Linked DNA regions of Aquabacterium sp. OR-4. The protein of the gene in region 1 interacts with the protein of each later gene in a pairwise test. Links are inferred from orthologs where the notes say so. Each region holds a gene or a part of one and is shown on either strand. Other genes may lie near its edges.

The links.
Region 2: the proteins of N4G63_RS26260 (region 1) and dsbD interact in binary tests that used the Escherichia coli proteins (3 or more experiments, as listed by UniProt). The link is inferred for Aquabacterium sp. OR-4 from one-to-one orthologs.

Annotation. Positions count from the first base shown.
Region 1 is NZ_JAOCQD020000004.1:165,501-180,609, reverse strand. Bases 6,864-9,862 are described here. They hold N4G63_RS26260 (DsbE family thiol:disulfide interchange protein), read left to right. Parts: upstream 6,864-8,028; coding sequence 8,029-8,697; downstream 8,698-9,862. Other genes in these bases: N4G63_RS26250 (tetratricopeptide repeat protein), read left to right, coding at 9,167-9,862; N4G63_RS26255 (cytochrome c-type biogenesis protein), read left to right, coding at 8,694-9,170; N4G63_RS26265 (heme lyase CcmF/NrfE family subunit), read left to right, coding at 6,864-8,032. In the rest of the region: N4G63_RS26300 (cytochrome D1 domain-containing protein), read right to left, coding at 1-1,581; cobA (uroporphyrinogen-III C-methyltransferase), read left to right, coding at 1,805-2,767; heme ABC exporter ATP-binding protein CcmA, read left to right, coding at 3,054-3,704; N4G63_RS26285 (heme exporter protein CcmB), read left to right, coding at 3,695-4,432; heme ABC transporter permease CcmC, read left to right, coding at 4,446-5,285; heme exporter protein CcmD, read left to right, coding at 5,278-5,472; cytochrome c maturation protein CcmE, read left to right, coding at 5,469-5,915; more of N4G63_RS26265, read left to right, coding at 5,912-6,863; more of N4G63_RS26250, read left to right, coding at 9,863-9,991; N4G63_RS26245 (NapC/NirT family cytochrome c), read right to left, coding at 10,120-10,815; N4G63_RS26240 (nitrate reductase cytochrome c-type subunit), read right to left, coding at 10,874-11,347; quinol dehydrogenase ferredoxin subunit NapH, read right to left, coding at 11,350-12,258; ferredoxin-type protein NapG, read right to left, coding at 12,255-13,133; nitrate reductase catalytic subunit NapA, read right to left, coding at 13,251-15,109. UniProt on the Escherichia coli protein: Involved in disulfide bond formation. Catalyzes a late, reductive step in the assembly of periplasmic c-type cytochromes, probably the reduction of disulfide bonds of the apocytochrome c to allow covalent linkage with the heme.
Region 2 is NZ_JAOCQD020000001.1:763,341-778,344, forward strand. The notes cover bases 1-2,894. They hold dsbD (protein-disulfide reductase DsbD), read left to right. Parts: upstream 1-499; coding sequence 500-2,290; downstream 2,291-2,894. Other genes in these bases: rplQ (50S ribosomal protein L17), read left to right, coding at 1-245; N4G63_RS03205 (hypothetical protein), read right to left, coding at 2,707-2,894. In the rest of the region: more of N4G63_RS03205, read right to left, coding at 2,895-3,210; N4G63_RS03210 (transposase domain-containing protein), read right to left, coding at 3,226-3,360; IS66 family insertion sequence element accessory protein TnpB, read right to left, coding at 4,932-5,276; IS66-like element accessory protein TnpA, read right to left, coding at 5,273-5,638; transcription antiterminator/RNA stability regulator CspE, read left to right, coding at 5,977-6,186; N4G63_RS03240 (trypsin-like peptidase domain-containing protein), read left to right, coding at 6,246-7,226; N4G63_RS03245 (haloacid dehalogenase type II), read left to right, coding at 7,274-8,023; N4G63_RS03250 (glucokinase), read right to left, coding at 8,088-9,998; glk (glucokinase), read left to right, coding at 10,459-11,517; N4G63_RS03260 (TonB-dependent receptor), read left to right, coding at 12,090-14,828; N4G63_RS03265 (tryptophan halogenase family protein), read left to right, coding at 14,935-15,004. UniProt on the Escherichia coli protein: Required to facilitate the formation of correct disulfide bonds in some periplasmic proteins and for the assembly of the periplasmic c-type cytochromes.

The DNA.
Region 1 (15,109 bases):
GGCCTTGAGCTTGAGCGTCTTGTCATCCACGATGACCATCGCGCTCTCCTTGTTCTTGGCACTCCACACCGCGAACCAGACCTCGTCGCCGGCCTTGTTGTACTCGGGCTGCACCACGCGCTTGGCGCCGTCGTCCTTCAGCCCGGACCACTCGGCAATGGGCAGCACGGTGAAGCCCTTGGCCAGGTTCTTCACATCGAACACCGCCACCGACTGCGAGAGCTTCGGATCGGGGTTCAGCGGCGTGTCCACGTACAGGTGCTGGCTCTTCGGGTGGCTCTTGATGAACAGGTTGCCGCCGCCCTGGCCCTTGAGCGTCTCCACCACCTGGAAGGCCTGGGCCTTGTGCTTGGCCGGGTCGGTGCCGATCAGCGAGATGGTCTCGTCGCCGAGGTGGCCGGTGGCCCACACCGGCCCGAACTTCGGGTGCACGAAGTTGGCGCCGCGCCCGGGGTGCGGGATCTTGCCCACCTCGATCAGCTTGGTCAGCTTGCCTTCCTTCAGGTCGACCGCGGCGATCTTGTTGCTCTGGTTGGCGGCCACCATGAAGTAGCGGCCGGTCGAGTCCAGGCCGCCGTCGTGCAGGAAGCGCGCGGTGCCGATGGTGGTGACCTTCAGCGCATCGATGTCCGAGTAGTTGACCAGCAGGGTCTGGCCGGTCTCCTTGACGTTGACCACGAACTCCGGCTTGTAGTGGCTGGCCACGATCGAGGCCACGCGCGGCTCGGGGTGGTACTCCTGCTTGTCCACCGTGTTGCCGCGGGTCGACACGATCTTCAGCGGCTCCAGCGTGTCGCCGTTCATGATGGTGTACTGCGGCGGCCAGTAGCTGCCGGCAATGGCGTAGCGGTCTTCGTAGCCCTTGTACTTGCTGGTGTCCACCGAGCGGGCCTCGAGGCCCACGCGGATCTCGGCCACGTTGTCGGGCTTGGGCATCCACAGGTCGATCATGTTGATCTTGGCGTCGCGCCCGATCACGAACAGGTAGCGGCCCGAGGCCGACAGGCGGCTGATGTGCACCGCGTAGCCGGTCTTGACGATGTTGATGATCTGCTTGGTGTCGCCGTCGATCAGGGCCACCTCGCCGGTGTCGCGCAGCGTGGTGCTGAAGATGTTGGCGATGTTGTAGCCGTTCATCTTCTTCTTGGGCCGGGCCTCGGGCGGCACGATCAGCTTCCAGGTGGCCTTCATCTGCTCGAGCCCGAACTCGGGCGGCGTGGGCGCCTCGTGCTGGATGTAGCGCGCCATCAGGTCGACCGTCTTGTCGTCGAAGTCGCCGCTGGTCAGCCAGTTGGGCATGCCGGCCGGCGAGCCGTAGGCGATGAACACCTTCAGGTAGTCGGTGCCCTTGGCCTGGGTGAGGTCGGGGGTCAGCGGCTTGCCGGTGGCGCCCTTGCGCAGCACGCCATGGCAGCCCGCGCAGCGCTCGAAATAGATCTGGCGCGCGCGGTCGAACTCGGCCTGGGTCATCGGCGGTGCCTTCGGGTGGCTGCTCTGCACCATCGGCTCGGCGCCCAGCGGCGAGGCGCCGGCCTGGTAGTTCATCTCGGCCGGTGTGACGGCCTTCTTGTCCTGCGCCATCGCAGGGGCCAGGGCGCTCAGCGCGATGGCGGTGCCCAGCACGGCGGCCAGGGGGTTCAGTCGGAGAAGCTTGGCGGGCATGTGTCCACTCCTTGGGTTGGTTCCTTGTCGTGGCACGCATGCTTGCGGCGCAGCGGCCGGGCGTCCTTGAACCAGTTCAAGGACGCTCCGGCAGGCGCTGCCAAGAATCGACTCACCCCATCCAGCGCAAACCGGAGGCGCCATGCGACGCATCGATGACGACCTGTCAGCCCCGCCCTGCCGGCCCTGCGGCCTGCGCCCGCCGGGCCGCGTGAGCCTGGTGGGCGCCGGCCCCGGCGACCCCGATCTGCTGACCGTCAAGGCCGCTCGCCTGCTGGGTCAGGCCGGGCTGGTGCTGCACGACGCCCTGGTGGGCCCCGGCGTGCTCGACCTGGTGCCGCCGCAGGCCCGGCGCATCGACGTGGGCAAGCGCTGCGGCCGCCATGCGCTGCGCCAGCACGAGATCACGGCGCTGATGATTGCGCTGGCGCGCGGCGGGCGGGCGCTGGTGCGGCTGAAGGGCGGCGACCCCTTCGTGTTCGGCCGCGGTGGCGAGGAGGCCGAGGCGCTGGCCGCAGCCGGCATCCCCTTCGAGGTGGTGCCCGGCATCAGCGCGGCGCAGGGCGCGGCGGCGGCCTTCGGCCTGCCGCTGACCCACCGCGACCATGCCCAGCGCCTGGTGCTGGCCACCGGCCATGGGCGCGACGACGAGGCCGGCGGCGAGCCCGCGCTCGACTGGCCGGCGCTGGCCCGGCCCGGCCAGACCCTGGTGTTCTACATGGGTCTGCGCGCCTTGCCGCAGATCTGCGCGGCCCTGGTGGCCCATGGCCTGCCGGCCGCCACGCCGGCGGCCACCATCGAGCGCGCCAGCACGGCGGACCAGCGCATCACCCATGGCAGCCTGGCCACGCTGCCGGCGCGCGTGCTGGCGCAGCAGGTGCAGGCGCCGGCGCTGATCGTGGTGGGCACGGTGCTGGCGCTGCAGCCGGTGCTGGCGGCCGCGCTGGCGGTGCGGCCCGCGGCACCGGCCTTGGTGCCTGCCGCGTCCATCGCCGCGGTCAATGTCGCGGTCAATGTCGCGGTGAGCGCCGCGGTCAACGTTGCAGTGAGTTCGGCGCTGAGCGCCCCGGTGCCGGCACGGGCCGTGGCCGAGAGTCCGGCTTGACCTGAGTCAAGTCCGACGACGCAGCGGCTTCCCACAATGGCGACTCCGCTGCGACGCGCCAATGACGGCACGTCGGCGTAACGCCAGTTGCCATGCCGTCACCCTGCGTCTTTGCGTGCGAGCCGTCCGGCTTGCCATTGCCATTGCCATCGCAATCGCAATTTCCATTGCCATTGCCGGTTGCGGGCCCGCCCCCAGACCTGCTCCAGCTCCAGCCCCAGCCCCAGCCCCAGCCCCAGCCCCAGCCCCAGCCGCCAGCGCGGGTCGGGCCGCTGCGCCGCTGCTGTTGCAGGCGCAGGGCCTGGTGGCGGCGCGCGCCGGCCGCCCGTTGTGGGGGCCGCTGTCGCTCAACCTGGAGGCTGGGCAGCTGCTGCATGTGCAGGGCCCCAATGGCTGCGGCAAGACCACGCTGCTGCGCACGCTGGCCGGCCTGCGGCCGCCGGCGCTGGGCCAGGTGCGGCTGCAGCGCCCGGCTGCCGGGCTGTGGTGGCTGGGGCACACGCTGCCGCTGGCCGACGCGCTGGACGCCCGGCGCAACCTGCACCAGTGGCTGATGCTGGCCGGCGAGCCCGACGGCGGCACGCTGCCCGCGCGCATCGACGCCCAGCTGGCGCAGCTGCAGGTGCCGCCCGCGCAGGCGCTGCGCACGCTGTCGGCCGGCCAGCGGCGCAAGGTGGCGCTGGCGGTGCTGGCCCTGCTGCCGCGCGCGGTGTGGCTGCTGGACGAACCCTTTGATGCGCTGGATTCGGCCGGCTGCGACTGGCTGGCCGCCCTGTGCCAGGCCCAGCTGCGGCGCGGCGGCGCGGTGGTGCTCAGCTCGCACCAGGCGCTGCCCGCGGCCCTGAGCGGGGCCCAGGTGCTGCGGCTGGCCGCCGCGGCGCCGCCGCCGGCCCGCGCGCCATCGTCCAGCCGGTCAGCGGGCCTGGCATGGGCCTGACCCCGCCATCCGCCGCGCTGCCGCTGGCCGGCCTGCAGGCCGCGGCCGATCGGCACTGGACGCCGGCGCTGCGGGCCATCGTCGGCCGCGAATGGCAGCTGGCCTGGCAGCGCCCGGCCGATCTGGCGCTGCAGGCGGTGTTTTTTGTCGTCGTGACCAGCCTGTTCCCGCTGGCGCTGCGGCCCGAGGCGGCCACGCTGCAGCTGCTGGCGCCCGGTGTGCTGTGGGTGGCGGCGTTTCTGGCCGTGCTGCTGGCCAGCGCGCGCCTGTTCGACGACGACCTGCGCAGCGGCTGGCTCGACCAGTGGCGCCTGGCCGGCGTGCCGCTGGCGCTGCTGATGGCCGCGCGCATGGCGGTGCAGTGGGTGCTGGCCGCGGTGCCGGTGCTGCTGGTGGCGCCGCTGGTGGCGCTGCAGTTCGCGCTGGCGCCGCAGGCCCTGGGCACCTTGCTGCTGGCGCTGGCGCTGGGCACCGGCGTGCTGGCCCTGCTGGCCGCCGCGGCCGCGGCACTGTGCGCCGGCGCGCGCGGCCAGGCTGCGCTGGCGGTGCTGCTGGTGCTGCCGCTGGCCACGCCGGCGCTGGTGTTCGGCACGCTGGCCGTGGCCCAGGCGCAGCGTGGCCTGCCGGCCGCAGCCGAGCTGTCTTTGCTGGGCGCCCTGCTGGCGCTGGCCGCGGTGCTGGCGCCCTGCACCGCGGCGGCCGCGGTGGCCGCGGCGATAGAGGAATGAGCGGAGCAAGACCATGTCGCTGAACCGAATCGTGTTCTGGTTTGCCAGCCCGCCCCGCGCCGATGCGCTGGCGCGGCGCCTGATCCGCCCGCTGTCGTGGCTGGCGCTGGCCCTGGCCGTGCCGGGGCTGTGGCTGGGCTTCGTGGTCACGCCCGCCGATGCCGTGCAGGGCGAGGGCTACCGCCTGATCTACCTGCATGTGCCGGCCTCGTGGCTGGCCATGTTCTGCTACGCCATGCTGGCGCTGTGGAGCGCCGTGGGCCTGGTCTGGCGCACCCGGCTGTCGTTCGTGATGGCGCAGGCGCTGCGGCCCAGCGCGGCGCTGTGGGCGGCACTGAGCCTGGCCAGCGGGGCGCTGTGGGGCCGGCCGATGTGGGGCAGCTGGTGGGTGTGGGATGCGCGGCTGACCTCCTCGCTGCTGCTGCTGCTGCTGGTGCTGGGCCAGCTGGCGCTGCAGCGCGCGCACGACGACCCCGAGCGCGCCGACCGCAGCACCGCGCTGCTGGCGGTGCTGGGTGCGCTGAACCTGCCGGTCATCTACTTCTCGGTGCAGTGGTGGAACACGCTGCACCAGGGCGCCACCATCACCAGCAGCGGCGCCCGCATGGCCACGCCGATGCTGGTGGCCCTGCTGCTGTGCAGTGCTGCCGCCTGGGCCTGGACGGCCGCCGTGGTGCTGCGCCGCTTCCGGCTGCGCCTGGCCGCGCGCCAGCGGGCCAGCCACTGGCTCGACGCCTTGCGCGGCCAGGCCAGCGGGCCAGGCCCCGCCGTCAGCGCCATGGCCGCCAGCGCAGCGGCCCCGCTGGGGCGGGCCAGCCACCACACCGTCCACGGAGCGCCTGGCCATGCCTGACTGGTTGAACACCCTGCTCACCCCCTGGTGGCCCGATCTGGCGGCCTTTGCGCGCATGGGGCGCCACGGCGCCTATGTGTGGCCCACCGTGGCCCTCACCGCGCTGGCCCTGGCCGCCGAGTGGGCCTGGCTGCGGCGCGAGCAGGCCGAAGCCGGCCTGGCGCAGGGCCCGGAGGCTCGGCCATGAAGCCGCGCCACCGCCGCCTGCTGCTGGGCCTGGCCGTGCTGGGCCTGCTGGGTGTGGCCGGCACGCTGGCCGCGCGCGCGCTGCGCAGCAACCTGGTGTTTTTTGTCACGCCGGCCCAGGTGCTGGCCGGCGAGGCCGCCGGCCGCGAGCAGCTGCGCCTGGGCGGCATGGTGCAGGCCGGCTCGATCCGGCGCGGGGCCGACGGCATGCAGGTGCAGTTCGTCATTGCCGACCGCCGCCACGCCGTGCCGGTGCTGTACCGCGGCGTGCTGCCCGACCTGTTTGCCGAGGGCCAGGGGGCGGTGGCGCAGGGCCGGCTGCAGCCCGATGGCAGCCTGCTGGCCAGCGAGGTGCTGGCCAAGCACGACGAGAACTACCGCCCGCCCGGCGTGGAGATGCCGCCGCAGGCCACCGCCGCGGCGCCCCTGGGGGCCCGGCCATGACCGGCGAGCTGGGCCAGCTGGCCCTGGTGCTGGCCTTTGCCGCGGCCGCGCTGCAGGCGCTGGCCGGCCTGGCGCCGGCTGCCTGGGGCGCGCCGCCGCGCCTGGCGGCAGCGGCACTGCGGGTGCAGGCGCTGGCGGTGGCCGGGGCCTTCGTGGCGCTGGCCGCGGCCTTTGCGCAGCGCGACTTTTCGCTGGTCTACGTGGCCCAGCACAGCAATGCCCAGCTGCCGCTGGTCTACCGGCTGGCGGCGGTGTGGGGCGGCCACGAGGGCTCGATGCTGCTGTGGGCGCTGGTGCTGGCCGGCTGGAGCCTGCTGGCCGCCCCGGTGCTGCAGCGGCGCGACGCCGCGCTGGCGCGCAGCAGCGTGGGCGTGCTGGGCGCCGTGTCGGTGGCCATGCTGGGCTTCGTGCTGCTGGCCTCGAACCCCTTTCTGCGCCTGCTGCCCGCGGCGCAGGACGGACAAGACCTCAACCCCATGCTGCAGGACCCCGGCCTGGTGTTCCATCCGCCGCTGCTGTACCTGGGCTATGTGGGCACCGTGGTGCCGTTTGCCGTGGTCATCGCGCGGCTGCTGCGGCCCACCGCCGACGAAGCCTGGGTGCGCCTGCTGCGGCCCTTCGTGCTGGCCGCGCTGGCCTGCCTGACCCTGGGCATTGCGCTGGGCAGCTGGTGGGCCTATTACGAACTGGGCTGGGGCGGCTGGTGGTTCTGGGACCCGGTGGAGAACGCCTCGCTGATGCCCTGGCTGGCCCTGGCCGCGCTGCTGCACGTGCTGCCCGCGCGCGAGCAGCGCGGCAGCTTTGCGCTGTGGACCGGCGTGCTGGCGGTGGCAGCCTTCGCGCTCAGCCTGGTGGGCACCTTCCTCGTGCGCTCGGGGGTGCTGACCTCGGTGCATGCCTTTGCCAGCGATCCGCGCCGCGGCGTGTGGATGCTGGCGATGGTGGCCGCCACGCTGCTGGTGGCCACCGCGCTGCTGGGCACGCAGGCCGCGCGGCTGGCCGCGCGCCGCGCGCCCGGCCCCTGGACGCTGGCCTCGCGCGAGGCCGGCCTGGCACTGGCCGGCGCGCTGCTGATGGCGGCCTGCGGCTCGGTGCTGCTGGGCACGCTGTACCCGCTGGCCATCGATGCGCTGCAGGCCGGCAAGCTGTCGGTGGGCGCACCGTACTTTGACGCCGTGCTGCAGCCGCTGCTGCTGCCGCTGCTGGCACTGGCCGGCCTGGCGCCCTGGCTGCGCTGGGGTGGCGCCCGGCTGCGCCGCGATGGCACCACCCAGGCCGCGCAGGCGCCGCACACCGCCAAGCGGCCCCAGCAGGCCTGGCACACCCGGCTGCCGCGGCCGGCCCTGGCCGGCCTGGCGCTGGCGTTGACGGGCGTGGCGCTGGCCTGGCTGCTGCAGGCGCGGTTTGGCCAGGTCAGGCCGGCGGTGTGGCTCACGCTGTGCCTGGCCGGCTGGCTGGCTGGCGCCACGCTGGCGCATGCGCTGCCGCGCCTGGGCCGGCTGGGGGCCAGTGCCTGGGGCATGACGATCGCCCACCTGGGCGTGGCGGTGTTTGCCGCCGGGGTGGCCATGGTCAACGGCCATGGCCAGGAGCGCGATGCCACGCTGGCGCCGGGCGAGCAGACCCGGCTGGGTGACTGCCTGCTGCGCTTTGACGGCGTGCGGCCGCTGCCAGGGGCCAACTACGACGCGCTGCGCGGCCGCTTCACGCTGCAGTGCCCGGGCCAGGCCGCGCTGGCGCTGCAGCCCGAAAAGCGCGCCTACCCCGGCGCGGCCATGCCCACCAGCGAATCGGCCATCGTGCCGGGCCTGTGGCGCGACCTCTATGTGGCACTGGGCGAACCGGTGCTGCCGGCCGGCGCGGCGGGCCTGACGGCCGGGCGCGCCACGGCCACCCAGGCCGACGCCCTGGTCTTGCGCCAGGCGCCCTGGACGCTGCGCCTGCAGGTCAAGCCGCTGATGCGCTGGGTCTGGGCAGGCGCGCTGCTGATGGCGCTGGGGGCGGCCATTGCCGCGCTGGCCCGGCGCTACCGGCAGCCGCTGCCGCGCCCCGGCGCGGCGCCCCACGCCGCCTTGCCCACCCGCAGGCCCCACACCTGGGCTGGAGACCCGACATGAGCCTTGCTTCAGCATCCGCCTCCGCCTCCGCCGCCGCGGCGCCGCCCCAGCCCGCGCTGCCGCCAACGGCCACGCCGCGCCGGCGCTGGCCGCTGGGGCTGGCCCTGGGCGCGGTGGCCGCCTTGCTGGGTCTGCTGGCGCTGGGTCTGCGGCAGGACCCGACGGCGCTGCCCTCGGCGCTGCTGGGCCAGCCTTTCCCGGCCTTTGACCTGCCCCGCCTGGGCGCCGCCGATCCGGCCGCCCAGGCCGCGCCGGCAGGCCCGGCGCTGCGCCACACCGCACTGGCGGGGCGAGCGCGGGTCATCAACGTGTGGGCCAGCTGGTGCGGCACCTGCCGCGAGGAACACCCGGCGCTGCTGGCGCTGGCCGCCGAGCTGCGCGCGCAAGGCCGCGCCGATCAGCTGCTGGGCCTGAACCACAAGGACCACGACGCCGCCGCCCGGCAGTGGCTGAGCCGCCAGGGCGGCGACCCCTATCACGCCAGCATCGTGGATGCCGATGGCCGCCTGGGCCTCGAGCTGGGTGTCTACGGCGTGCCGGAGACCTTTGTCACCGATGCCGCCGGCCGCATCGTGCACCGCCATGTCGGCGCGCTGACGCCGCAGGTGATCCGCGAGCGCATCCTGCCGCTGCTGGCGGCGGGCGTGGCCGGAGCCGGCCGATGAGCGCGCGCCGAGCGCTCCTGCGGGCCCGCGTGGCGGCCAGCGCGGCCGGCCTGTGCGCCACGCTGGCGCTGGCCGCGCCCGGCACCGCCCCGCAGGCACCGCAGACACCGCAGGCCCTGACAGAGCCCACCATGGCGGCGCCGTACGACGAGGCGCTGCAGCAGCTGCTGCGCGAGCTGCGCTGCGTGGTCTGCCAGAACCAGAGCCTGGCCGATTCAACCGCGCCGCTGGCGCAGGACATGAAGCGCGAGATCACCCAGCGCCTGGCCCAGGGCCAGACGCCCGAGCAGGTGCGCCACTGGCTGGTGGCGCGCTATGGCGACTTCGTCACCTACCAGCCACCGCTGACAGCCGCCACCGCGCTGCTGTGGGTGGTGCCCGGGCTGCTGGCCTTGGCCGGAGTGGCCACCGTGGCCCGCGCGGCCCGGCGCCTGCCCGGCCCGGCGGCCCCACCCACAGGAGATCGCGCATGAGCGCCGACATCGGCCTGGCCACCGCCAGCACCCTGGGCTGGGGCGCCTGGCCCTTCATGGCCGTGGCCGGCGCCGGCGTGGCGGCGGCCGGTGCCTGGCTGGCGCAGCAGACCGCGGCGGCCGAGGTGGCTGCGGTGGCCGATGTGGCTGCGGTGGCCGGAACGCCCGAACCGGCCGGGGCCGCACCCGCCACTGCATCCGCCGAACCTACCGCTGCACCTGCCGCCGCGCTGGCCCTGCCGCGCGCGCCGCGTGCGCGCCGCCTGTGGTTCTGGGGCGTGGCGGCCGGGCTGCCGCTGGCGGTGGCCGCGCTGTACGCCGGCCAGGGTGAGCTGCGCGCGCTCGACCCGGCCCAGCACCGCGCCGCGCCCGATGCCGCCAGCATGGTTCTGCGGCTCGAGCGGCGGCTGGCCGCCGCGGCCGGGCAGGCGCGCCCCGAAGAGTGGGCCATGCTGGCACGCTCATACCGCGTGCTGGACCGCCAGGCCGAGGCCGCGCAAGCCTACGAGCGCGCGGCGGCGCTGGCGCAGGGCGATGCCGATCTGCTGATCGACTGGATCGAGGCCCGGCTGATGGCCGCCGGGCGGCGCTTTGACGCGCGTGCGCTGCAGCTGCTGGCGCAGGCGCAGGGCCTGGCGCCGCAGCACCCCGGCGTGCTGCTGCTCGACGGCCTGGCCGCGCTGCAGCAGGCCGACCGGCCGCGGGCCCAGGCCCGCCTGCAGGCCTGGCTGGCCACCCAGCCCGACGACACCGCCGATCGCGCGGTGGTGGTGCAGGCGCTGGCCGATCTGGCCGCCGGGCGCGATCCGCGCCGGCCCTGAGCGCTGCGCCGGCCGCTGCGGCCGGCGTGGCCGCTCAGCGGCCCCTAGGTTGACCTCTTGGTTGACCTCTTGGCCGACCTCTTGGCCGACCCACTGGCCGACCCACTGGCTGACCTCTTGCCGGACCCTCAGCCGCCGCTGGCCGCGCTGGCGCCTGCCGCAGGGGCCTTGGCGCCTTCGTCGGCCGCGTGGTGCGCCGGGGCCATGGCCGGGGCCTGCACCGCGGCGGCCTTGTCGGCGCCGATGTGCTGCTCGATCGGCGGCAGCGTGTGGGCAATGCCCTTGTGGCAGTCGATGCAGGTCTGGCCGGCATTGAAGGCCACCTGGTGCTTGGTGGCGGCGCGGCGGTTCTGCTCGGCGTAGTCCATGTAGCTGAAGTCGTGACAGTTGCGGCATTCGCGGCTGTCGTTCTTCTTCATGCGGTCCCACTCGTGCTGGGCCAGCTCGGCGCGCTTGGCGTTGAACTTCTCCGGCGTGTCGATGGTGCCCAGGATCTTGTGCAGCACCTCGTTGCTTGCCTGGATCTTGCGGATCATCTTCGGGCCCCATTCCTTGGGCACGTGGCAGTCGGGGCAGGTGGCGCGCACGCCGGTGCGGTTCTGGTAGTGGATGGTGTTGCGGTACTCGGCGTAGACGTTGTCGCGCATCTCGTGGCACGAGATGCAGAAGGCCTCGCGGTTGGTCCACTCCATCGCGGTGTTGAAGCCGCCCCAGAACAGGATGCCCAGTGCAAAGGCCAGGCCGAAGCCGCCGGTGGCCAGCAGCCAGAAGCGGCGGATCAGGCCGGGCCGGGCCCGGCTCTTGTCGTTCTCGTGGTCGTTCACGTCATGTCTCCTTCAATGCGCGGTGCCGGCACGCCGGCCGCTGCCTCGGGCCGGCGGATCACTGCAGCCCCCGCGCACGCTGGAAGCTGTTTTCCACCAGCGGCTTGGCATCGGTCTGCGGCACATGGCACTGGGTGCAGAAGTAGCGGCGCGGGCTGATGTTGTCGAGCTCGGTGCCCTCGCGCGACTTGAAGTGCGTGACGCTCACCTTGGTGGCCCCGGTGTTCTTGGTCTTCTGCCAGGCATGGCAGTCCATGCACTTGTTGAAGTTCTTGGTGATCTGGTAGCCGTGGATGGCATGCGGGATCAGCGGCGGCTGCTGCACGAAGTCGCGGTCCATCGGCGCGCGGTCGCGCTCCTGGTGGCCGCCTTGCGGCGGGTTGTCCTGGGTCAGCGGCGTGCCGCCGCGCAGCGCCTGGATCTTCACCGGCGCATCGGCGGCCTGCACCGAGGCGTTGTGGGCGCCCAGGGCCACCAGGGTGGCGGCGAGCAGGATCTTGGCCAGGGTGGGGGCCAGGGTGGGGAGTCGCATGGTCAGTCCCTCTTCGTGTCGAATCGGTGGGTGTAGCGGAAGACATCGGGGCCGCAGACATCGATGCAGCGGCCGCAGTTGGTGCAGTCCCGGTCGGTGATCACCGGGCCGTGGCCCTGCTTGCCCTTGAGGGGCGCCACGATCACCTGGGGTTCGGGGCACACGGCATAGCAGTCGGCGCAGTCGTTGCAGCGGCTGGCGTGGGTGGCCGCCACGCGCAGCAGGCTCTTGTGGCCGATCAGGCCGTAGGCCGCGCCCACCGGGCAGACATGGCCGCACCAGCCGCGCGGCATCACCGCCAGATCGAACAGGAACACCGCCGCGGTGGCGCCCCAGGCCAGGCTGCCGCCAAAGATCAGCGCGCGCTGGGTCATGGCCACCGGGTTGACGCTCTCCCACACGGCCAGGCCGGTGATGGCGCTGGCCAGCAGCACGGCGCCGGCCAGCCACAGGCGCAGCGGGCCGCGCGGCGCCCGGCCGCCGCCGATCTGCAGGCGCCGGCGCAGCCAGGCCGCGGCATCGGTGACCACGTTGACCGGGCACACCCAGCTGCAGAACACGCGGCCGCCCACCAGGCCGTAGAAGGCGATGACGATGGCCGCGCCGAGCAGCGCGCTCAGCTCGGGCACGTGGCGCGTGGCCAGCACCTGGGCCAGGGCGAACGGATCGGTCAGCGGCAGCACGCCCAGCGTCAGGCTGCTGGCGAGGTTGCCCTTGACGATCCACAGCCCGGCCCAGGGGCCCAGCAGAAACAGCGTGACGATGGCCAGCTGCGACAGGCGCCGCAGCAGCAGCAGGCGGTGCGCGCGCCACCAGCCCTTGGCCTGCACGGCCTCGCGGCCGGGCGCCGGCACGGGCGCCGGACGGGGGGGTGTTTGTCCAGCGGTCTGGCTGGCCGACGCGGCGTTCATCGGGCACGCTCGCTGGCGACAGGTGCCACAGGTGCGGCGGGTGCGGCCGGTGCGGCCTGGCTGGCCTGGCGGGCATTGCGGGCCGTGGCGCCGGCCGGGTCGTAGGCGGCGCTGCCACTGCGCAGCGGGCCCAGGTCACCCGGCACCGGCTGGGCGGGCAGGTTCTGCACCGGCAGGTCGTACTGCGGCTGGCCCTGGCGGTTGGCGCTGTCCCAGCCCTTGCGATAGTGCCGGCCCGGCGCGCCGCGGGCGATGGCCATCGGCAGCACCTTGATCGCGGCCTGCTCGAGCACGCAGCTCTTCTCGCACATGCCGCAGCCGGTGCAGGCCTCGGCATGCACGGTGGGCAGCAGCATGGCGTGGCGGTCGCTGCGCGGGTTGCTGATCTTGTCCAGCGTGATGGCCTGGTCGATCACCGGGCACACGCGGTAGCAGACATCGCAGCGCAGGCCCAGGAAGTTCAGGCAGTTCTCCTGGTCGATCAGCACCGCCACGCCCATCTTCGCCCGGGTGATGTCGGTCAGTGCAGGGTCCAGCGCCCCGGTGGGGCAGGCCTTGACGCAGGGAAGGCTCTCGCACATCTCGCAGGGGATGTCGCGCGCCACGAAAAACGGCGTGCCGATGGCCACGTCCACCGCCACACCGCGGTCACCGGTGCTGAGCCGCAGGTTCTGCGGCGGGCAGTCGCGCACGCACAGGCCGCAGCGCACGCAGGCGCCGAGAAAGTCGTGCTCGGCCAGCGCACCGGGGGGCCGCAGGGCCTGCGCCGGCCGGGCCAGCGCCGGCCGCGCGAGCAGCGCCGCACCGCCGGCCATCAGGCCCGCGGTGGTGGCACTGGCGGCGCCTTGCAGCACCTGCCGTCGACTGATCGCCATGGTGTTTCTCGGAGTCGGGCTGTTACCCGGCGCAGGCCGCAGATCCGGCCCGGCCGGGCTGCTGGCGTGGCCCCCTCGAAGGGCAGGCCGCGCGGGCGCCACGGGGGTGGGCCAGGCTCACGCCCGCACCACCTTGACCGCGCACTTCTTGAAGTCGGTTTCCTTGCTGATCGGGCAGGTGGCATCCAGGGTCAGCTTGTTGACCAGCTTGCCTTCGTCGAAGAAGGGCACGAACACCAGGCCGCGCGGCACCTTGTTGCGGCCCTTGGTCTCGACGTGCAGCGCGATCTCGCCGCGGCGCGAGGCCACCTTGACCTGCATGCCGCGCTGGATGCCGCGCGCCTTGGCGTCGTCGGGGTGCATGAACAGCACCGCCTCGGGCACGGCACGGTGCAGCTCGGACACGCGGCGGGTCATGGTGCCGGTGTGCCAGTGCTCCAGCACGCGGCCGGTGCACAGCCACAGGTCGAAGTCCTTGTCGGGGCTCTCGGCGGCCGGCTGGTAGGGCAGGGCGAAGATCACCGCCTTGCCGTCCTTGTGGCCGTAGAACTTGACGCCTTCGCCAGCCTTCACATAGGGGTCGTAGCCCTCGCGGAAACGCCACAGCGTCTCCTTGCCGTCGACCACCGGCCAGCGCAGGCCGCGCACGCCGTGGTAGGTGTCGAACGGGGCCAGGTCATGGCCGTGGCCGCGCCCGAACTCGGCGTATTCCTCGAACAGGCCCTTTTGCACATAGAAGCCGAAGGCCTGGCTCTCGGCATTGGTGTAGCCCTTGATGTACTGGCCGTTGGTCTTGCCCAGTTCGGCCAGCGGGAACTTGTCGACCTTGCCGTTGCGAAACAGCACGTCGAACAGCGTCTTGCCCTTCAGCGCGGGCTTCTTGGCGATCAGCTCGGCGGGCCAGACCTCCTCGACCTTGAAGCGCTTGCTGAACTCCATCATCTGCCACAGATCACTGCGCGACTGGCCCGGCGCGCTGACCTGCTGGCGCCAGAACTGGGTGCGGCGCTCGGCATTGCCGAAGGCGCCTTCCTTCTCCACCCACATGGCCGCGGGCAGGATCAGGTCGGCGGCCATCGCGCTGACCGTCGGGTAGGGGTCGCTGACCACCACGAAGGCTGCCGGGTTGCGCCAGCCGGGGTACATCTCGCCGTTGATGTTGGGCCCGGCCTGCATGTTGTTGTTGGTGGTGACCCAGTAGCACTTGAGCTTGCCGTCCTTGAGCGCGCGGCTCTGGGCCACGGCGTGCAGGCCGATCTTGTCGGGGATGGTGCCTTCGGGCAGGCCCCAGATCTCTTCGGTGTGCTGGCGGTGCTGCGGGTTGGTGACCACCATGTCGGCGGGCAGGCGGTGGGCAAAGGTGCCCACCTCGCGCGCCGTGCCGCAGGCGCTGGGCTGGCCGGTCAGGCTGAACGGGCTGTTGCCCGGCTGGCTGATCTTGCCGGTGAGCAGGTGGATGTTGTAGACGAGGTTGTTGGCCCAGGTGCCGCGGGTGTGCTGGTTGAAGCCCATGGTCCAGAAGCTGACCACCTTGACCTTGGGGTCGGCATACAGCCTGGCCAGTTCCTCGAGCTGCTTGACCGGCACGCCCGACAGCTGGCTCACCTTCTCGGCGGTGTAGTCGCTGACGAACTTGGCGTACTCGTCGAACGAGATCGGCTTGGCATCGTTGGGGTTGCCCTTGGGCTTGCCGTCGGCGCCGGCGTAGCCGTTGCTCTTGGCGTCCTTCTCCAGCGCATGGGCCGGTCGCAGGCCGTAGCCGATGTCGGTCTCTCCCTGCTTGAAGTTGACATGCTTCTTCAGGAACTCGGCGTTGACCTTCTTGTTCGAGATCAGGTAGTGCGCGATGTAGTTCAGGATCGCCAGATCGGTCTGCGGCGAGAACACCATCGGGATGTCGGCCAGGTCGAAGCTGCGGTGCTCGTAGGTGGACAGCACGGCCACCTTGACATGCGGGTTCGACAGGCGGCGGTCGG
Region 2 (15,004 bases), on another replicon or contig:
TCACCCTGGGCAAGGAGCCCACCCTGGCCAACAAGCGCCTGGCGTTCTCGCGCCTGCGCGACCGTGACGCCGTGGTCAAGCTGTTCGCTGATCTGGGCCCGCGTTTCGCAACCCGTCCGGGCGGCTACACCCGCATCCTCAAGATGGGGTTCCGTGTGGGTGACAACGCGCCGATGGCGTTCGTTGAGCTGGTCGATCGCGCCGAGCCCGCCGCTGCCGAAGGTGCCGACGCCGCAGCCGAGTAAGACTGCAGACACAGCCGCGGCGTCTGCACACCCGCAGGACGGTGCCTGTTGAATGCCCCAGAAGAAGCCAGCCGAGTGCTGGCTTTTTTCATGCCCCGTTCGTGCGCGTGGATGGTGATGTGCACCGCCATTGGAACCCGGTGCCGCAGCGAGAATCTGTCTTCATCATGAGGGCCTTGATGTATCTCCCGCTTTGCCGTCCGTGGCCGCGACCCCGACCTGGCACCGCGCCGCGGCTGTGGGCCTTGCTGGGGGTGTTTCTGGTCTGGCTGCTGGGTTTGGGCGGGGTTGCTCCTGCCAAGGCCGCAGAGCAGTTTCTCGCGCCGGAGCAGGCGTTCCAGGTTTCGGCTGCCCTGGTGTCGGCGCAGCGTGCCGAGGTGCTGGTGCGCATCGCCGAGGGCTACTACCTCTACCGTGAGCCACTGAAGATCACGGCGGAGGGTGCAGCCTTGGGCCCACTCGAGGTGCCTGCCGGCAAAGTCAAGTTCGACGAGAACTTCGGCAAGGAGGTCGAGACCTACCGTGGCGAGCTGCAGGTGGGCGTGCCGCTGCAGCCGGCGGGCAGCGCCCCGGTCACGCTGGAGGTCGTGGTGCAGGGCTGTGCGGATGCCGGCCTGTGCTATCCACCGCAGGCCCTGAAGATCGCGCTGGATGCCAGCCGTCCGACGGCCGGCAGTGCGACCACCAGCCCAGCGCCGATCGTGCCGAACAGCGCCACCGCAAGCCAGGGCAATGCGCGCGGCTGGCTGGACGATGCCGCGGTAGGCGAGGTGCTGCGCAGCGGCCGGCTCTGGCCTGCGCTGCTGGTGTTCTTCGGCCTCGGCCTGATGCTCAGCCTGACGCCCTGCGTGCTGCCCATGCTGCCCATCCTGTCGTCGCTGATCGTCGGGCAGCAGCCCTGCGCGTCACGCGGGCGCGGTCTGGCGCTGGCCACGGCCTACTCGCTGGGCATGGCGCTGGTGTACACCGCGCTCGGCATCGCGGCTGGCCTGGCTGGGGAGGGTTTTGCTGCTGCGCTGCAAACGCCCTGGGCCCTCGGGGTCTTCTCGGCGCTGCTGGTCGTGCTGGCCTTGTCGATGTTCGATGTCTACGAGTTGCGTCTGCCTGCCGCGATGACCACGCAGTTGACGGTGCATTGCAACCGGCTGCGCGCGGGCCAGCTGATGGGTGTGTTTGCGATGGGTGGCGTGTCGGCGCTGATCGTCAGCCCCTGTGTCAGCGCCCCGCTGGCCGGCGCGCTGATGTTCATCAGCCAGAGTCGCGATGTGGTGCTGGGCGGCGGGGCCTTGTTTGCGCTGGCCATGGGCATGAGCGTGCCCTTGCTGTTGCTGGGCGCGTCGGCGGGACGCTGGTTGCCCAAGGCGGGCCCTTGGATGCAGATGATCAAGCGCCTGTTCGGCGTGCTGATGCTGGCGGTGGCCTTGTGGGTGGCCCAGCCGCTGCTGCAGGTCTCTGTGGCGTTGGCGATTTGGGGCCTGCTGCTGATGTTGCTCGGCTTCTTGCTCAAACCTTTTGCGCCGCATGCGGCGCACCAGCACCCGGTGCGCGACAGCCTCGGGCGTGCCATGGGTCTGGCGGCACTGGCCTGGGGCCTGGCGCAATTGGTCGGCGCGGCATCCGGAGGCCGCGATCCTCTGCAACCGCTGGCGCATCTGGTGGCCGGGGCCCGTGCGGCCGAGCCCGCCGCGCCGGCCTTTCGTGTCATCCATACGCAGGCCGAGTTCGATGCCGCGCTGCGCGATGCCGGTGGTCAGCGCCTGATCCTTGATTTCTATGCCGACTGGTGTGTCTCGTGCAAGGAGATGGAGCGCTTCACGTTCCGCGACGCCAACGTTGCGCAGCGCATGCAGGCCGCCGTGCTGATCAAGGCCGACGTCACGGCCAATACAGAGGATCAACGCGCGATGCTCAAGCGCTTCGGTCTGTTCGGTCCGCCGGGCACCTTGTTCTTTGATGGACAAGGGCGTGAGCTGCTGGCCAGCCGGGTGATCGGCTACCAGGACGCAGCCCGCTTCAAGCGCACGCTCGACGCCGTTGGCCTGTGACTCAACGAAAGTTCTTGCAGACGCTTGAAAGCATGCTATAGTGCTAGCTTCAGTCGCGGGGTGGAGCAGCCTGGTAGCTCGTTGGGCTCATAACCCAAAGGTCGCAAGTTCAAATCTTGCCCCCGCAACCAAGAAATCAGCAGTTGAATCAACGAGTCAGCTGCGAAGCGAAAGCCACCCAAGCGGGTGGCTTTTTGCTTTGTGCCGCGCCCATGCATTGGCATTGGCATTGGCATTGGCATTGGCATTGGCATTGGCATTGGCATTGGCATTGGCATTGGCATTGGCATTGGCATTGGCATTGGCATTGGCATTGGCATTGGCATTGGTTCAGCTTGGGTCTGTGCAGCGCGCGGCAAGCGCGTCAGGCGTGAGCGTCTGGCCGTCCCATCTTGACGAGTGGACTGGCCCCGTTGCTATGGCCTGGGCTTGACCGCCCCGACGAAGGCAACACACTCCACCAGGTTGAGCGCGCCCAGCATGAGGTACTTCTCCGCCTCGGTGCGAACGCCCATCAGGTCGTGTTCGTCGAGCCAGCCGTATACGAAGGCCAGCAGGTAGCGCTCGGCATGTTCAGTGTGGAACTGTTCGACGACCTTGGTCGCCAGTTCCTGCGGCAAGCCTTCGTTGAAGCGCGCACGGGCCGTCAGGCGCTGCAGGCAGCCGTCCTGGATGTCCTCGGTGATCAGCGGCCACTGGTGCCCGCTGAGCTTCATCGCCTGGAAGGTGACCAACAGGACGTGCAGCGCCACCTCCAGCTGCGACATGTCCGCCCCCATGCCCGGCAGCGCCAGGATCGAGGCGAGCATGTTGGGCTGCTGGGCGTAGATCTCGTCGGCCAGGCGCACCTTCTGGTCGTGGCTCATGCGGCGCACGGCGACGTCGGCCTCGATCACCACCCACTGCGCGAGCCGTCCCATCAACTTCAACTTCAGTCAGGCCGGCCGCCAGCGATGCGGCAGCAGTTCGTCCAGCCGGTGGCTGGGGTGCAGGTGGATGCGCGCCAGCACGTCGCGCAGGTAGGCCCACGGATCCAGGCCATTGAGCTTGGCCGACTGAACCAGGCTCATCACCACCGCCGCGCGCTGCCCGGCCAGCGCGCTGCCGGCGAACAGCCAGTTCTTGGCGCCCAGCTTCCACGGCTTGATCTGCCGCTCGATGAGGTTGTTGTCGATGGCCACCGCCCCGTCGTCCAGGTGCAGCGTGAGCGCCTTCCAGGCGTTCAGGCTGTAGTCGATGGCCTCGGCGATCTTGGTGCCGTCCGGCACCTGCGTGCGCTGCAGCTTCAGCCACACCTCGAACTCCTCCCACAGCGGCCGGCTGAAGCCCTGACGTGCGTGCCGACGCTCCTCGCAGCCCATCTCGGCGAAGGCGGCCTCGGCCCGGTAGATTCGGCTCCAGCGCAGCATCGCCTCGGTGGCCACCACGCTGGCACTGTGGCCGCCGCGGCTGAGTTCCTCGAAGCGGCGCCGGGCATGCGCGGCGCAGGCCGCTGCCTTGCGCTGCGGGTAGACCTTGGCATCGAGTACGCCGTTGTAGCCGGCGTACTGATCGGTGATCAGGGTGCCGTTCCACACTGGCTCAGGCGATGGCGGCCCCTTGCCGCCCAGGAAGGCCACCGGGTATTGCGCCCCGCGTCCCAGGCAGAACTCGTAGATCACGCCCGGGTGCGGATCGTGGTGGCTGCGCGCCCAGGCCCAGACGTAGACCTTCTTCGTCTTGCCTGCGCCCGGGTCAGCAGCGGCAGCGGCGTCTCGTCGGCGTGCAGCACCGTGCAGCTGAGGATGAAGCGCCGCTGCAACTCGAACAGCGGCTCCAGCGATACGCCACCGGCGCCGCCCCAGGATGCCAGCGTCGAGCGCGGCGTGTGCACGCCCGAACGTGCGTTGATCGGCGCCTGCCGGTAGTACGGCAGGTGGTCGACGAAGCGGCTGATCAGCGTGTGCGCCACCAAGCCCGCAGCCGGGATGCCACCGTCGACCACGTCCGGCTCGGCCGGCTCCTGGTGCAGTTGCTGGCAGCACTTGCAGGCCCACTTGCCGTAGATGTGCCGGTGCACGAAGAACTTCGCCGGGATGATGTCCAGCTTCTCGCTGACGTCCTCGCCGATGCGCTGCATCGGCCGGCCGCAGTCGGTGTTTGGGCAGGTGGTGTCCTCGGGCTCGTGGCGGTGCTCGACGCGCTCCAGGTGCTCGGGCAGTGCCCGGCGACGGGGCTTGCGGGGTGGCGCCTTCGGGGCCTTGGGTGTCTCGGGCAAGCCGCGCTGCAACTCGGCCAGCTTCGCCCTCAGGCTGGCCTCGTCCTCGGCCATGACTTCAGCGAACAGCAGCCGCTGTGCGGCCGTCATCGACTCGGTCTTGGCGTCGAACTTCCAGCGCTTGAGCCGCGCGAGCTCGAAGTTGAGCTTGTCGATCTTGACTCGGGCCAGCGCAATCTCGCGCTCGCGCCGGGCCAGCTCATGCGCATCGGCCTGGGCCTGCTGCTTCAATCGCTCAATCAGTGCGGCCACCTCGGCCGGCAGGCTCGTCACATCGATGGCGTCGGCAGATTCACCCGGCATGCGCAGCATGGTGCCGCGCCTGCCGCCACGGCACCATTGGCACTTGTGCTGTCAACGGCCCCCGGCCGTCGTATTGCTCGATCAGCAGCGGCGTATGGTGGCCAGTTCGCCCAGGCGCTGCCAGGGCAGGCCCAGCGTCAGCGCCTCGAACTGCTGCGTGCTGAGCTGCAACGCGCAAGCTGCCGAGCCCGCCTCGGCCGTGTGCCTGACGAAGCGGCCAGCATGCAGCCGGCGCGTGGCGCACCACACGCCGAAGCCGTCGTGCACGAGCAGCTTGAGCCGGCTTGCGCGCGCATTGGCGAAGAGGTAGCCGTGGTGCGCGCGCGCCTCGCCCAGCGTGTTGACCACCACTGTCAGCAGCCGGTCGGCACCGGCACGCATGTCCTGCGGCTGGGTGCACAACCACAGCGTGTCGATACGGATCAACGCAGCCACTCCCGCAGCCAAGCCCCGCACTCGCTGGCGGCCTGGCCGGGCCAGATGATGCTCACGGTGGTCGCGCCACGGCGCAGCTCGATGCGGATGTCCGGCAGCGCGCCGGCCGTGCTCGGCGGCAGCGGCAGCGCGATGAACTGCGGGGCTGGAGTCGCAGCATTCGCGTCCTGTGCGGCCGCTGCAACCCGTTCCTGCCGGCGCCAGGCATGCACCATGTTCGCGTTCAGACCGTGCGACTGCGCCACACTGGCCACCGATGCGCCGGGCTGCTCGCATTCCGCCAGCACCTGTTGCCTCAGCGCGGGGGGATGCTGGCGCACCTTCTTGCGTGTCGAGTGTTCCATCGTGTCCATGACAGAGTTGTCGTGGACACGAGACTGGCGCGACGATCGCTGTCGTTCAAGATGGGATGGCTAGCCGCTCACCGTCAGGCGGGGCTGCGGCTTCTTGGCGTTTCGCCTGCGCGGCACTTTGGCCGTTGTTTGACGCTTCTGCCTAGAAATAGTCCGAACGGATCGGGCTGCAACGGTGTACCATCGGGAAAGTCAGGCTTGCTATAGACCGTCTCTCGAGGTCTCCTCTGTTCCCCGCTGGTGTCGCCACCGGGTCCCGGTCGAATCCCCCCGTTGAACTTCTGTGCTACTGGCACTGCGTGGCAGTGTGCTGCGCAGCATTTTCAAAGGAAATCGACATGACGACTCAAACCGGCACCGTGAAGTGGTTCAACGAGGGCAAGGGCTTCGGCTTCATCGCCCCTGATGACGGCAGCAAGGATCTCTTCGCTCACTTCAGCGAGATCAAGGGCACGGGCTTCAAGACCCTGGCCGAGAACCAGCGCGTCGAGTTCGAAGTGACCGACGGCAAGAAGGGCCCCCAAGCCTCGAACATCCGCCCGGTCTGATCGCCGGACGGGCAGGCGGACGGCTCCGGTTCTAGGCACCGGACCAGCCGCCAGCCGCCGTGAGAAACCTCCAGGAAGCCACCGAGCGCATCTGCGAACTCAAGGGCAGCCTGGTGGCCCTGGAAACGCTGGCTGCGGCCATGCTGCATGTCATCTCTGACGAGCAGCGGCAGCGGCTGCGCCAGGTACTCGAACGGCATGCGGAAGTGGCGCGATCAGTCTTGATCCATGCGCCCATTTCCGAGCTCACCATCGGTGCTTTCGAGCACAGCGTTGCACGCAGCCTCGGGCTGATTGGCGACGCCGCCGCTCCGCGGCGATCGGTTGAGCCGATGATGCGCACCACGGTGCGCATCCACACATTCGAAGGCCCGCGCGTGCTCACTGCCGCGACGGGCTTTTTCTTTGAGCGCGATGCGCGGCTGTTTCTCGTGACCAGCCGGCATGTGCTGCTTGATGAAGCCAGCGGGCACCGGCCCGACCACATCGCGCTGCGACTGCACTGTGACGAGAGCGACCTGACCCGCTGCAGCGACTGCGCCGTGCCGCTCTACCGGCAAGGCCAGGCTGGCTGGCGCGAAAGCCGCGACGGCAGCGGCGTGATCGATGTGGCCGCGCTGGAAATCGATCGCGCGGCGCTGCCGCCGTCGGCGCTGCTGCGTGCCTTCACGCCGGCCCATCTGCCCGGCCCGCAAGCCACGGTGGAGGCGGCGTGTCCGGTGGCCATCGTGGGCTTTGCGCCGGGGCTTCAGGATGCCGTGCATCACCTGCCGCTGGTGCGGCAGGCCAGCATCGCCTCGTCGTACGGTGTGCCCTACCAGGGCCGCGGCTGCTTTCTGCTGGATACCCGCGGGCAAGCCGGTTTGAGCGGGTCGCCGGTGCTGGGCAGTGCCCCGCATGCCGGCCAGCGGGCCGACGGCCTACCGTGGCTGCTGCTGGGCGTGCTCTCGGCGCGTCTGGGCGCTGGTGATGGCGGCGATGACGCCGGCCTGGGCCGCGCCTGGTATGCCGAAGTGCTGATGGCCCTCACGGCCGCCTGAAGCCTGCGCCGGGGAGCCGGTTTGCGGCTGCAGGCGGCCGCCAGGCCATGGCATGCTGCCGGCCAGGAGGTCTCGACGTGAACGATTCCCTGGCCGATGTGAAGGCGCTGGTGTTCGACGTGTTCGGCACCCTGGTGGATTGGCGCGGCGGCGTTGCGCGTGAGGCCGAGCTGGCGCTGGCGCCGCTGGGCCTGCAGGCCGACTGGGCCGAGCTGGCCGACGACTGGCGCGCGCAGTATCAGCCGGCGATGGAAGAGGTGCGCAGCGGCCGCCTGCCGTACGCCCGGCTGGACGCCCTGCACCGCCGCAACCTTGACCTGGTACTGCAGCAGCGTGGGTGGGCCGCGCAGGTGGACGACGCCACCCGGCAGTCGCTCAACCGCGCCTGGCATCGGCTGGATGCCTGGCCCGATGTGGTGCCGGCCCTGGCCCGCCTGCGTCGTCGTTTCCTGCTGGCCCCCTGCTCCAACGGGCACATCGCGTTGATGGTGGCGCTGGCGCGCCGCAATGGCATGGTGTGGGATGCCGTCTGCGGCGCCGAACTGGCGCGTGACTACAAGCCCCAGGCCGTGGTCTACCAGGCAGCGGCCGCGGCCTTTGATCTGCCGCCGGCGCAGCTGCTGATGGTGGCGGCGCATTCGTCGGATCTGGCGGCGGCCCGTGCGGCGGGCCTGCGCACGGCCTTCATCCCGCGGCCCGACGAGAGCGGCCCGGGCCGTGGCGAGCAACGCGCCAGTTGCGCGGTGGACGCCAGCGCCGACAGCCTGCTGGCGCTGGCGGCCCAACTGGGTTGCTGATGCGGCGGTGAGGCGCTTGGCCTGCGTTGTGCCGTGTTGCGGGTGCGGCCTCGGGCGACCTGGCTCAGCGGCTGTGCATGGTCATGTGCGACAGCGTGGGCGTGCCCGAGGCGCTGGCGCTTTCGGCGCTCAGGCTGCGGCTGCTGGCGGCATGGCCGGTGGCGGCGGGTGGCAGCTCGATCGGCGCGGCGCCGTCCGGGGCGCGGCGCATCGCCACCCCCACGGTCAGGATGTCGATGACCAGCAACTGCAGGATGCGGCTGACCATGGGCACCTGGGTGGCTGAATCCTCGACGTGGTCAACCGCCAGCACGGTGTCGGCCTTGCGGGCCAGCGGGCTCTGGCTGGCGGTGATGGCCACCACGGCGGCGCCGCGCTCATGGGCGCGGTCGGCCACCTCCAGCAGCTCGGGCAGGCGGCCGTTGGCGCTGATGATCACCGCCACATCGCCGCGCTTGAGCACGCCCACCGCCAGCAGCTGCATGCGCGGATCGGTGTAGGCGCCAGCGGGGATGCCGAAGCGCAGGAACTTGAACTGCGCATCGTGCGCCACCGCGCCGTACTGGCCCACGGTGCAGAACTCCACCCGGTTGGCGGCCACCAGCAGATCGATGGTGCGGTCGATCATTTCGCGGTTGAGCTGGCTGCGCACCTGCAGGATGGCGCTGGCCGTGTTGCCCAGCACCTTGGCGCCCAGCTCGACCGTCGAGTCGTCGTTGGTGACCTGCACATGGGTGATGGGCAGTGTGCCGGTCAGGCCCGAGGCCAGGCGCAGCTTGAAATCGGACAGGCCCTCGCAGCCCAGCGAGCGGCAAAAGCGGATCACCGTGGGCTGGCTCACCTGTGCGGCCTTGGCGATGTCGGCGATCGGCTGGTTGAGCACGGTGCGTGGCTGGGCCAGCACATGCTCGGCCACGCGCAGCTCGGCCGGCGAGAGCTCGCTGCAGGCGCGCCGGATCTGCGCCAGGATGGTGGCGCCGGGCGCCATCTGCATCACCTTGAGCTGTGATTCCAGAATGGCCGAGACGCCGATGAAGGTGGCCTCGGCGGCCGTGATCACGTAGGTGGGGATGGCCGCCACGTAGCGGCTGAAGCGGCCCTTGTCCTCGAAGCGCTGGCGAAAGCTCGAGCGGTCGAAGTACTCGGCCAGCCGCGGCACGATGCTGCCGCCGATGTAGATGCCGCCGGTGGCGCCCAGGGTCACGGCCAGGTTGGCGGCCGTGGTGCCCAGCATGCTGCAGAAGACGTCCAGCGTCTGCTCGGCCAGCGGGTCGCCGCCGTCGAGCGCGCGGCGGGTGATCTCGGGTGCGGCCGGGGTGGCGGTGGCGGGGTCGATCGGCGCGCCGGCATGCTCGGCCAGCGCGCGGTACATCAGCTCGAGGCCCGGGCCCGACAGCAGGCGCTCGAACGAGACATGCTCGAACTGCCGCCAGGCGTGGCGCAGCACCGCGATCTCGCGCTCGTCGCGCGGCGAGAAGCTGGTGTGGCCGCCTTCGGAGCCCAGCGACACCCAGCCGTCGCCGGCCGGAATCAGCGCCGACACGCCCAGGCCGCTGCCCGAGCCCAGCAGGCCGATCACGCTGCGCGGCCGTGCCTGGCCGCCGCCCACCTGGCGCACGCCGCCGGCGGGCAGGCGCGGCAGCGACATGGCCAGCGCGGTGAAGTCGTTGACCACCAGCAGCGTGTCGAAGCCCAGGCGCTGGCGCATGGCCTCGATCGAGAACTCCCAGTGGTAGTTGGTCATGCGCACCTGGTCGCCCTCGACCGGGTTGGCCAGGGCCACGGCCGCATGGCCCACGTGCAGATCGGGCGGCAGGGTGTCGAGGTAGGCGCGCACCGCGGCATGGAAATCGGCATGCTCGGCGCAGCGCAGTGACGCCGGGCGCGTGAACTCGCCCGGCGCGGTCTCGAGCGCAAAGCGGGCAAAGGTGCCGCCGATGTCGGCGATGAGCCGTGGGCTGTCGAAAGTCGCCATGGTGCGGATGGCGGGGGAGCCGCCCGCCGCGGTGGTTTTGCCGATAATCGCTGCGGTCGGATCGGGCACGCCGCCGGTGCGCACCGGCCGGGACGCTGCGTCAGGCAGCGTTGCAGGTGCCCGAAACGCCTGGTGCGAAGAGTATGTCATAGCCTGTAGCCTGACTACATCTGACGCCGCGTTCGGCGTGCTAGTGGTTTACCAAGGCATTTCCCTCTAAGAGAGCGGCCAAATTCTGAGTTGCCTTGGGGATGTTGCCGCTTGCTGTGGTGCTGTAGTTTTGCTACCTTCGGCCCGCGGCGTGCAGTGTTTGCGCGGCCTGGCCCGGTGATTGCTCGGGTTGGGTGGCCGGGTTGAACGCAGCGCAGCAAGGGCCTGTTCGATCACGGTGCCCGTCCCCGACAACCCGAGCCTCCGCACTGTGGCCTTGACGCCGACGACCGAGACCCCAGCAGTTCTCATGCCTGCCACCACTGCCGCCTCGCGCGACGAGGCAGCGGCGCAGGCGCGCGATTTCCCCCGACTGGTGGCCGACATTGGCGGCACCAACGCCCGTTTTGGCTGGATCGAGGCGCCCGGTGCACCGGTGTCGCTGGTGCGCACGCTTTCGGTGCCGGCCTTTGCCGGGCCGGGCGAGGCAGCGCGCAGCTACCTGGATGACCTGGCCACCCAGCAGGGTGGCGCGTGGCGCGCACCACGCCACGCGGCCTTTGCCGTGGCCACCGCGGTGGCCGGTGACCGGGTGGCGTTCACCAACAGCCACTGGGATTTTTCGCGCGAGGCGGTGCGCCAGGCGCTGGGCGTCGAGCAACTGCTGATGCTCAACGACTTCGAGGCGCTGGCGCTGTCGCTGCCCTGTCTGGGCGCAGCGCAACTGCGCTGCCCGGATGGGCGGCTGCCGCGGGCGCCGGGCCACGCCGCGCCCGGCACACCGGCGCCTCTGGCCGTGGTGGGGCCGGGCACCGGCCTGGGCGTGGGGGCGGTGGTGCACACCCGCCAGGGCTGGGTGGCCCTGCCTGGCGAAGGGGGGCATGCCACGCTGGCTGCCGGCCATGCCCTCGAGGCCGAGGTGATCGGTGTGGTGCGGCGGCAGTTTGCGCATGTGTCGGCCGAGCGCCTGCTGTCGGGCATTGGCCTGCCGCTGCTGCACCAGGCCTTGGGCGAGGTGCACGGCCAGCCCGTGGCCGCACCCTGGAGCGCCGAGGCCATCGTCAACGGCGCGCTGGCCGGCGATCAGGCGCTGTGCGGCGACACCGTCGACCTGTTCTGTGCCTTGCTGGGCAGCTTTGCCGGCAATGTGGCGCTCACGCTGGGTGCACGCGGTGGCGTGTACATCGGCGGCGGCATCGTGCCGCGGTTTGCCGACCGTTTCTTTGCGTCGGCCTTCCGCGAGCGCTTCGAGGCCAAGGGCCGCTTCCAGGCCTATCTGGCGGCCATTCCCACCGCGCTGATCACCGACACGCTGGCGGCGCTGACCGGCGGCGCGCTGGCCATCGAGCAGCAGGTGGCGCTGGGTTGATCCGCAACGGTTGAGCGGCGCCCGCCACCGTGCGGGTCGCGCGCGGCCGTTGGGTGCCGTGCCGCGCCGTGCAGTGAAAGGGGCGGTGCGCCGCCCCAGCTTTCCTCCATTTGCCTTGGGCTCATCGCCCCGCCTGCGCTCACCCGCGGGGTGGGTGGCGCCGCGCTCGCGGCGGCCGGCTGTACCCGCGTGGCGCCGCACAGGTGCAGGCTCGGCCTCGGGCAGCGTGGCGGCGTGGCGGTGCCGCAGCCCGTTGGCCACCCGCGCTCCGTCCGCATTGGTGCCTACAAACCTGGCCGGCGAGATTTGTAGTTCAGCTACAAGTCACACCACGATGGGCTGTGGTTGATTGGCCACATTGCCCCCGGATTTTCCCGTATTTCCAAGGGATTACACCGATCAAATGGGGCCATTCAGGCCTCGATCCGAGAGGTTGGCACCGCGCCTGCGCTTGCCCGTCAATCTAGTTTTAGTACAAACTTGTGTCGTTGCAGATTTTGCAATCCCTGTCGGAATGCCCTGGCCGCACGGCCGCCAGGGGGCGGGGCGATCAAGGGCACGAGGAGATCAACATGACGACATCCATCCGGCGCGCGCGCAGCGGTCGCGGCCAAGCGGGGTTCCAGGTGCGGCCGGTGGCCGTGGGCTGCGCCATGCTGTTGCTGGGCGCCAGCGAGCTGGCCATGGCGCAGCAGGCCAGCCAGGAAGTGGTGGTGACCGGCATCCGCCGCGGCATCGAGAGCGCGATCTCGGTGAAGAAAAACGCCGACGGCATCGTCGAGGCGGTGTCGGCCGAAGACATCGGCAAGCTGCCCGACAGCAGCATCGCCGAAGCGCTGGCACGCCTGCCGGGCCTGACGGCGCAACGCGTGAACGGCCGTGCCCAGGAGATCCAGGTGCGCGGTCTGGCCGGGCAGTTTGCGAGCACGCTGCTCAACGGGCGCGAGCAGGTCAGCACCGGCGACAACCGGGCGGCCGAGTTCGACCAGTACCCGTCCGAGCTGCTGGGCGGCGTGTCGATCTACAAGACGCCCTACGCCAACCTGGTGGGTCAGGGCCTGTCGGGCACCATCGACCTGCAGACGGTGCGGCCGCTCAACTTTGCCAGCCGCTCGATCGCGGTGAACCTGCGCGGCGAGCGCAACTCGATGGGCAGCCTCAATGACGGCGGTTCCGGGGCCAATGGCAGCCGCTTCAGCGCCTCGTACATCGACCAGTTCGCCAACCGCACCATCGGCGTGGCGCTGGGCTATGCGCGCCTGGATTCGCCCAACCAGAACCAGTACTACCGCAGCTGGGGCTACCCCAGCGGCAGCGGCACGATCGGCGCCACCACCTACAACGATGTGCGCCTGCCGGGCGGCATCCAGGTGCGGGCCGAGTCGGCCGAGCAGGTGCGCGACGGCCTGATGGCGGTGCTGCAGTACAAGCCGAACAAGGACTTCGAGAGCCTGGTCGACCTGTACTACTCGAAGTTCGAGAAAACCGCGCTGCAGCGCGGCTTCGAGAGCGGCCTGGCCTGGTCGGGTGCCACGCTCACCAACCCCAAGGTGAGCGGCGCCACGCAGACCGCGCCCAACACCTACAGCGGCGGCGTGCTCACCTCGGCAGACTACGTGGGCGTCAAGCCGGTGTTCCGGCATGACCTGAACACCCGCGAGGACGAGATCAAGGCCATTGGCTGGAACAACAAGCTCAAGCTCGCCGGCTGGACCGCCACCACCGACCTGAGCTGGTCGAAGGCCACGCGCTCGGAGTCGATCCTCGAGCTGTACTCGGGCACCGTGCCCGGCAGCACCGGCGCCACCGACACCTTCACCGTCAACCTGCCCGATGGCGGCGGCGTGCCCAGCATCCGCGCCGGGCTGAACTACGCCGATCCGTCGATCATCCGCCTGGTCGATTCGGGCGGCTGGGGCCAGGCCGGCTACCTGAAGCAGCCCAAGGTGAGCGACGAGCTCAAGTCGGTGCGCATGGGGCTGCAACGCGATGTCTCGGCGGGCTTCGTCAGCCGCATCGACCTGGGCGCCAACTACACCGAGCGCGAGAAGTCGCGCGACGTGCCCGAGTTCTTCACCGACCTGAAGGCCGCGCCCACCACGGTGCCGGCCAGCATGCTGCGCGGCAGCACCTCGCTGGCCTTCGTCGGCATTCCGTCGATGCTCAGCTACGACCCGGCCCAGGCCCTGGCCCAGCTGTACACGCTGCGCGCCAACGTCAACAACGCCGACATCATCAACAAGCAGTGGACGGTGCGCGAGAAGATCAGCACCGGCTACCTGAAGGCCGACATCGACACCGAGGTGATGGGCAAGGGCCTGCGCGGCAATGCCGGCGTGCAGGTGGTGCACACCAACCAGAGCTCGACCGCCTACGACGTGGATCTGTCCGACCGCTCCAAGCAGCGCCAGCAGACCGCCGGCACCACCTACACCGATGTGCTGCCCAGCCTGAACCTGGCGCTGTCGCTGAACGAGTCGCAGGTGGTGCGCCTGGGCATGGCCAAGCAGATGGCCCGGCCACGCATGGACGACATGCGCGCCACGCGCAAGTTCGACGTGGACACCAGCCGCGTGCCGACGGTGTGGACCGGCGACGGCGGCAACCCCGAGCTCAAGCCCTGGCGCGCCGACGCGCTGGACCTGTCGTTCGAGCAGTACTTCGGCAACAAGGGCTACGTGGCCCTGGCCGGCTACTACAAGGACCTGAAGAGCTACATCTACAAGCAGAAGGTGCCGCGCAGCTTTGCCGGCGTCACGGTGCCCACCGGCAAGACCGCGCCCACCTCCGACATCGGCCTGTTCGAGCAGCCGGCCAATGGCAGCGGCGGGTCGATCAGCGGTGCCGAGTTCTCGCTGTCGGTGCCGCTGTCGATGCTGAGCAAGTCGCTCGACGGCTTTGGCGTGGTCTACACCGCGTCGGTCACCGAGAGCCAGATCCAGCCCTTCGGGCCGGGTGACACGCGGCCGCTGCCGGGCCTGTCGAAGAAGGTCTGGAACCTGACCGGCTACTACGAGAAGTACGGCTTCTCGGCACGTGCCAGCTACCGCTACCGCGGCCCGTACGTGGCCGAGGTCACCGGCTTCGGCGCCGACCGCGCGTTCGAGTACGCCAAGGCCGAGAGCATCGTCGACCTGCAGCTGGGCTACGAGTTCAGCAGCGGGCCGGCCAAGGGCCTGTCGCTGCTGGTGCAGGTGAACAACGCCACCAACGAGCCCTACGAGGAGTACTACAACAACGACCCGACCCAGGTGCGCCAGAACACCAAGTACGGCCGCACCATGCTCTTCGGCATCAACTACAAGATGTGATGCCGCCGGCGCCGCGGCCTGCCGCCACGGCGCCGCGTCGGGTACCCCGGGCCCTGCGCTGCCGCTGCAGCCAGGGCCTTGTGCATTGAACGCAGGCGAGGCTGGCATGCAGGACGAACGTGCAGTGCGCGAGGTGGTGGTCGTGGGCGGCGGCAGCGCCGGCTGGATGGTGGCCG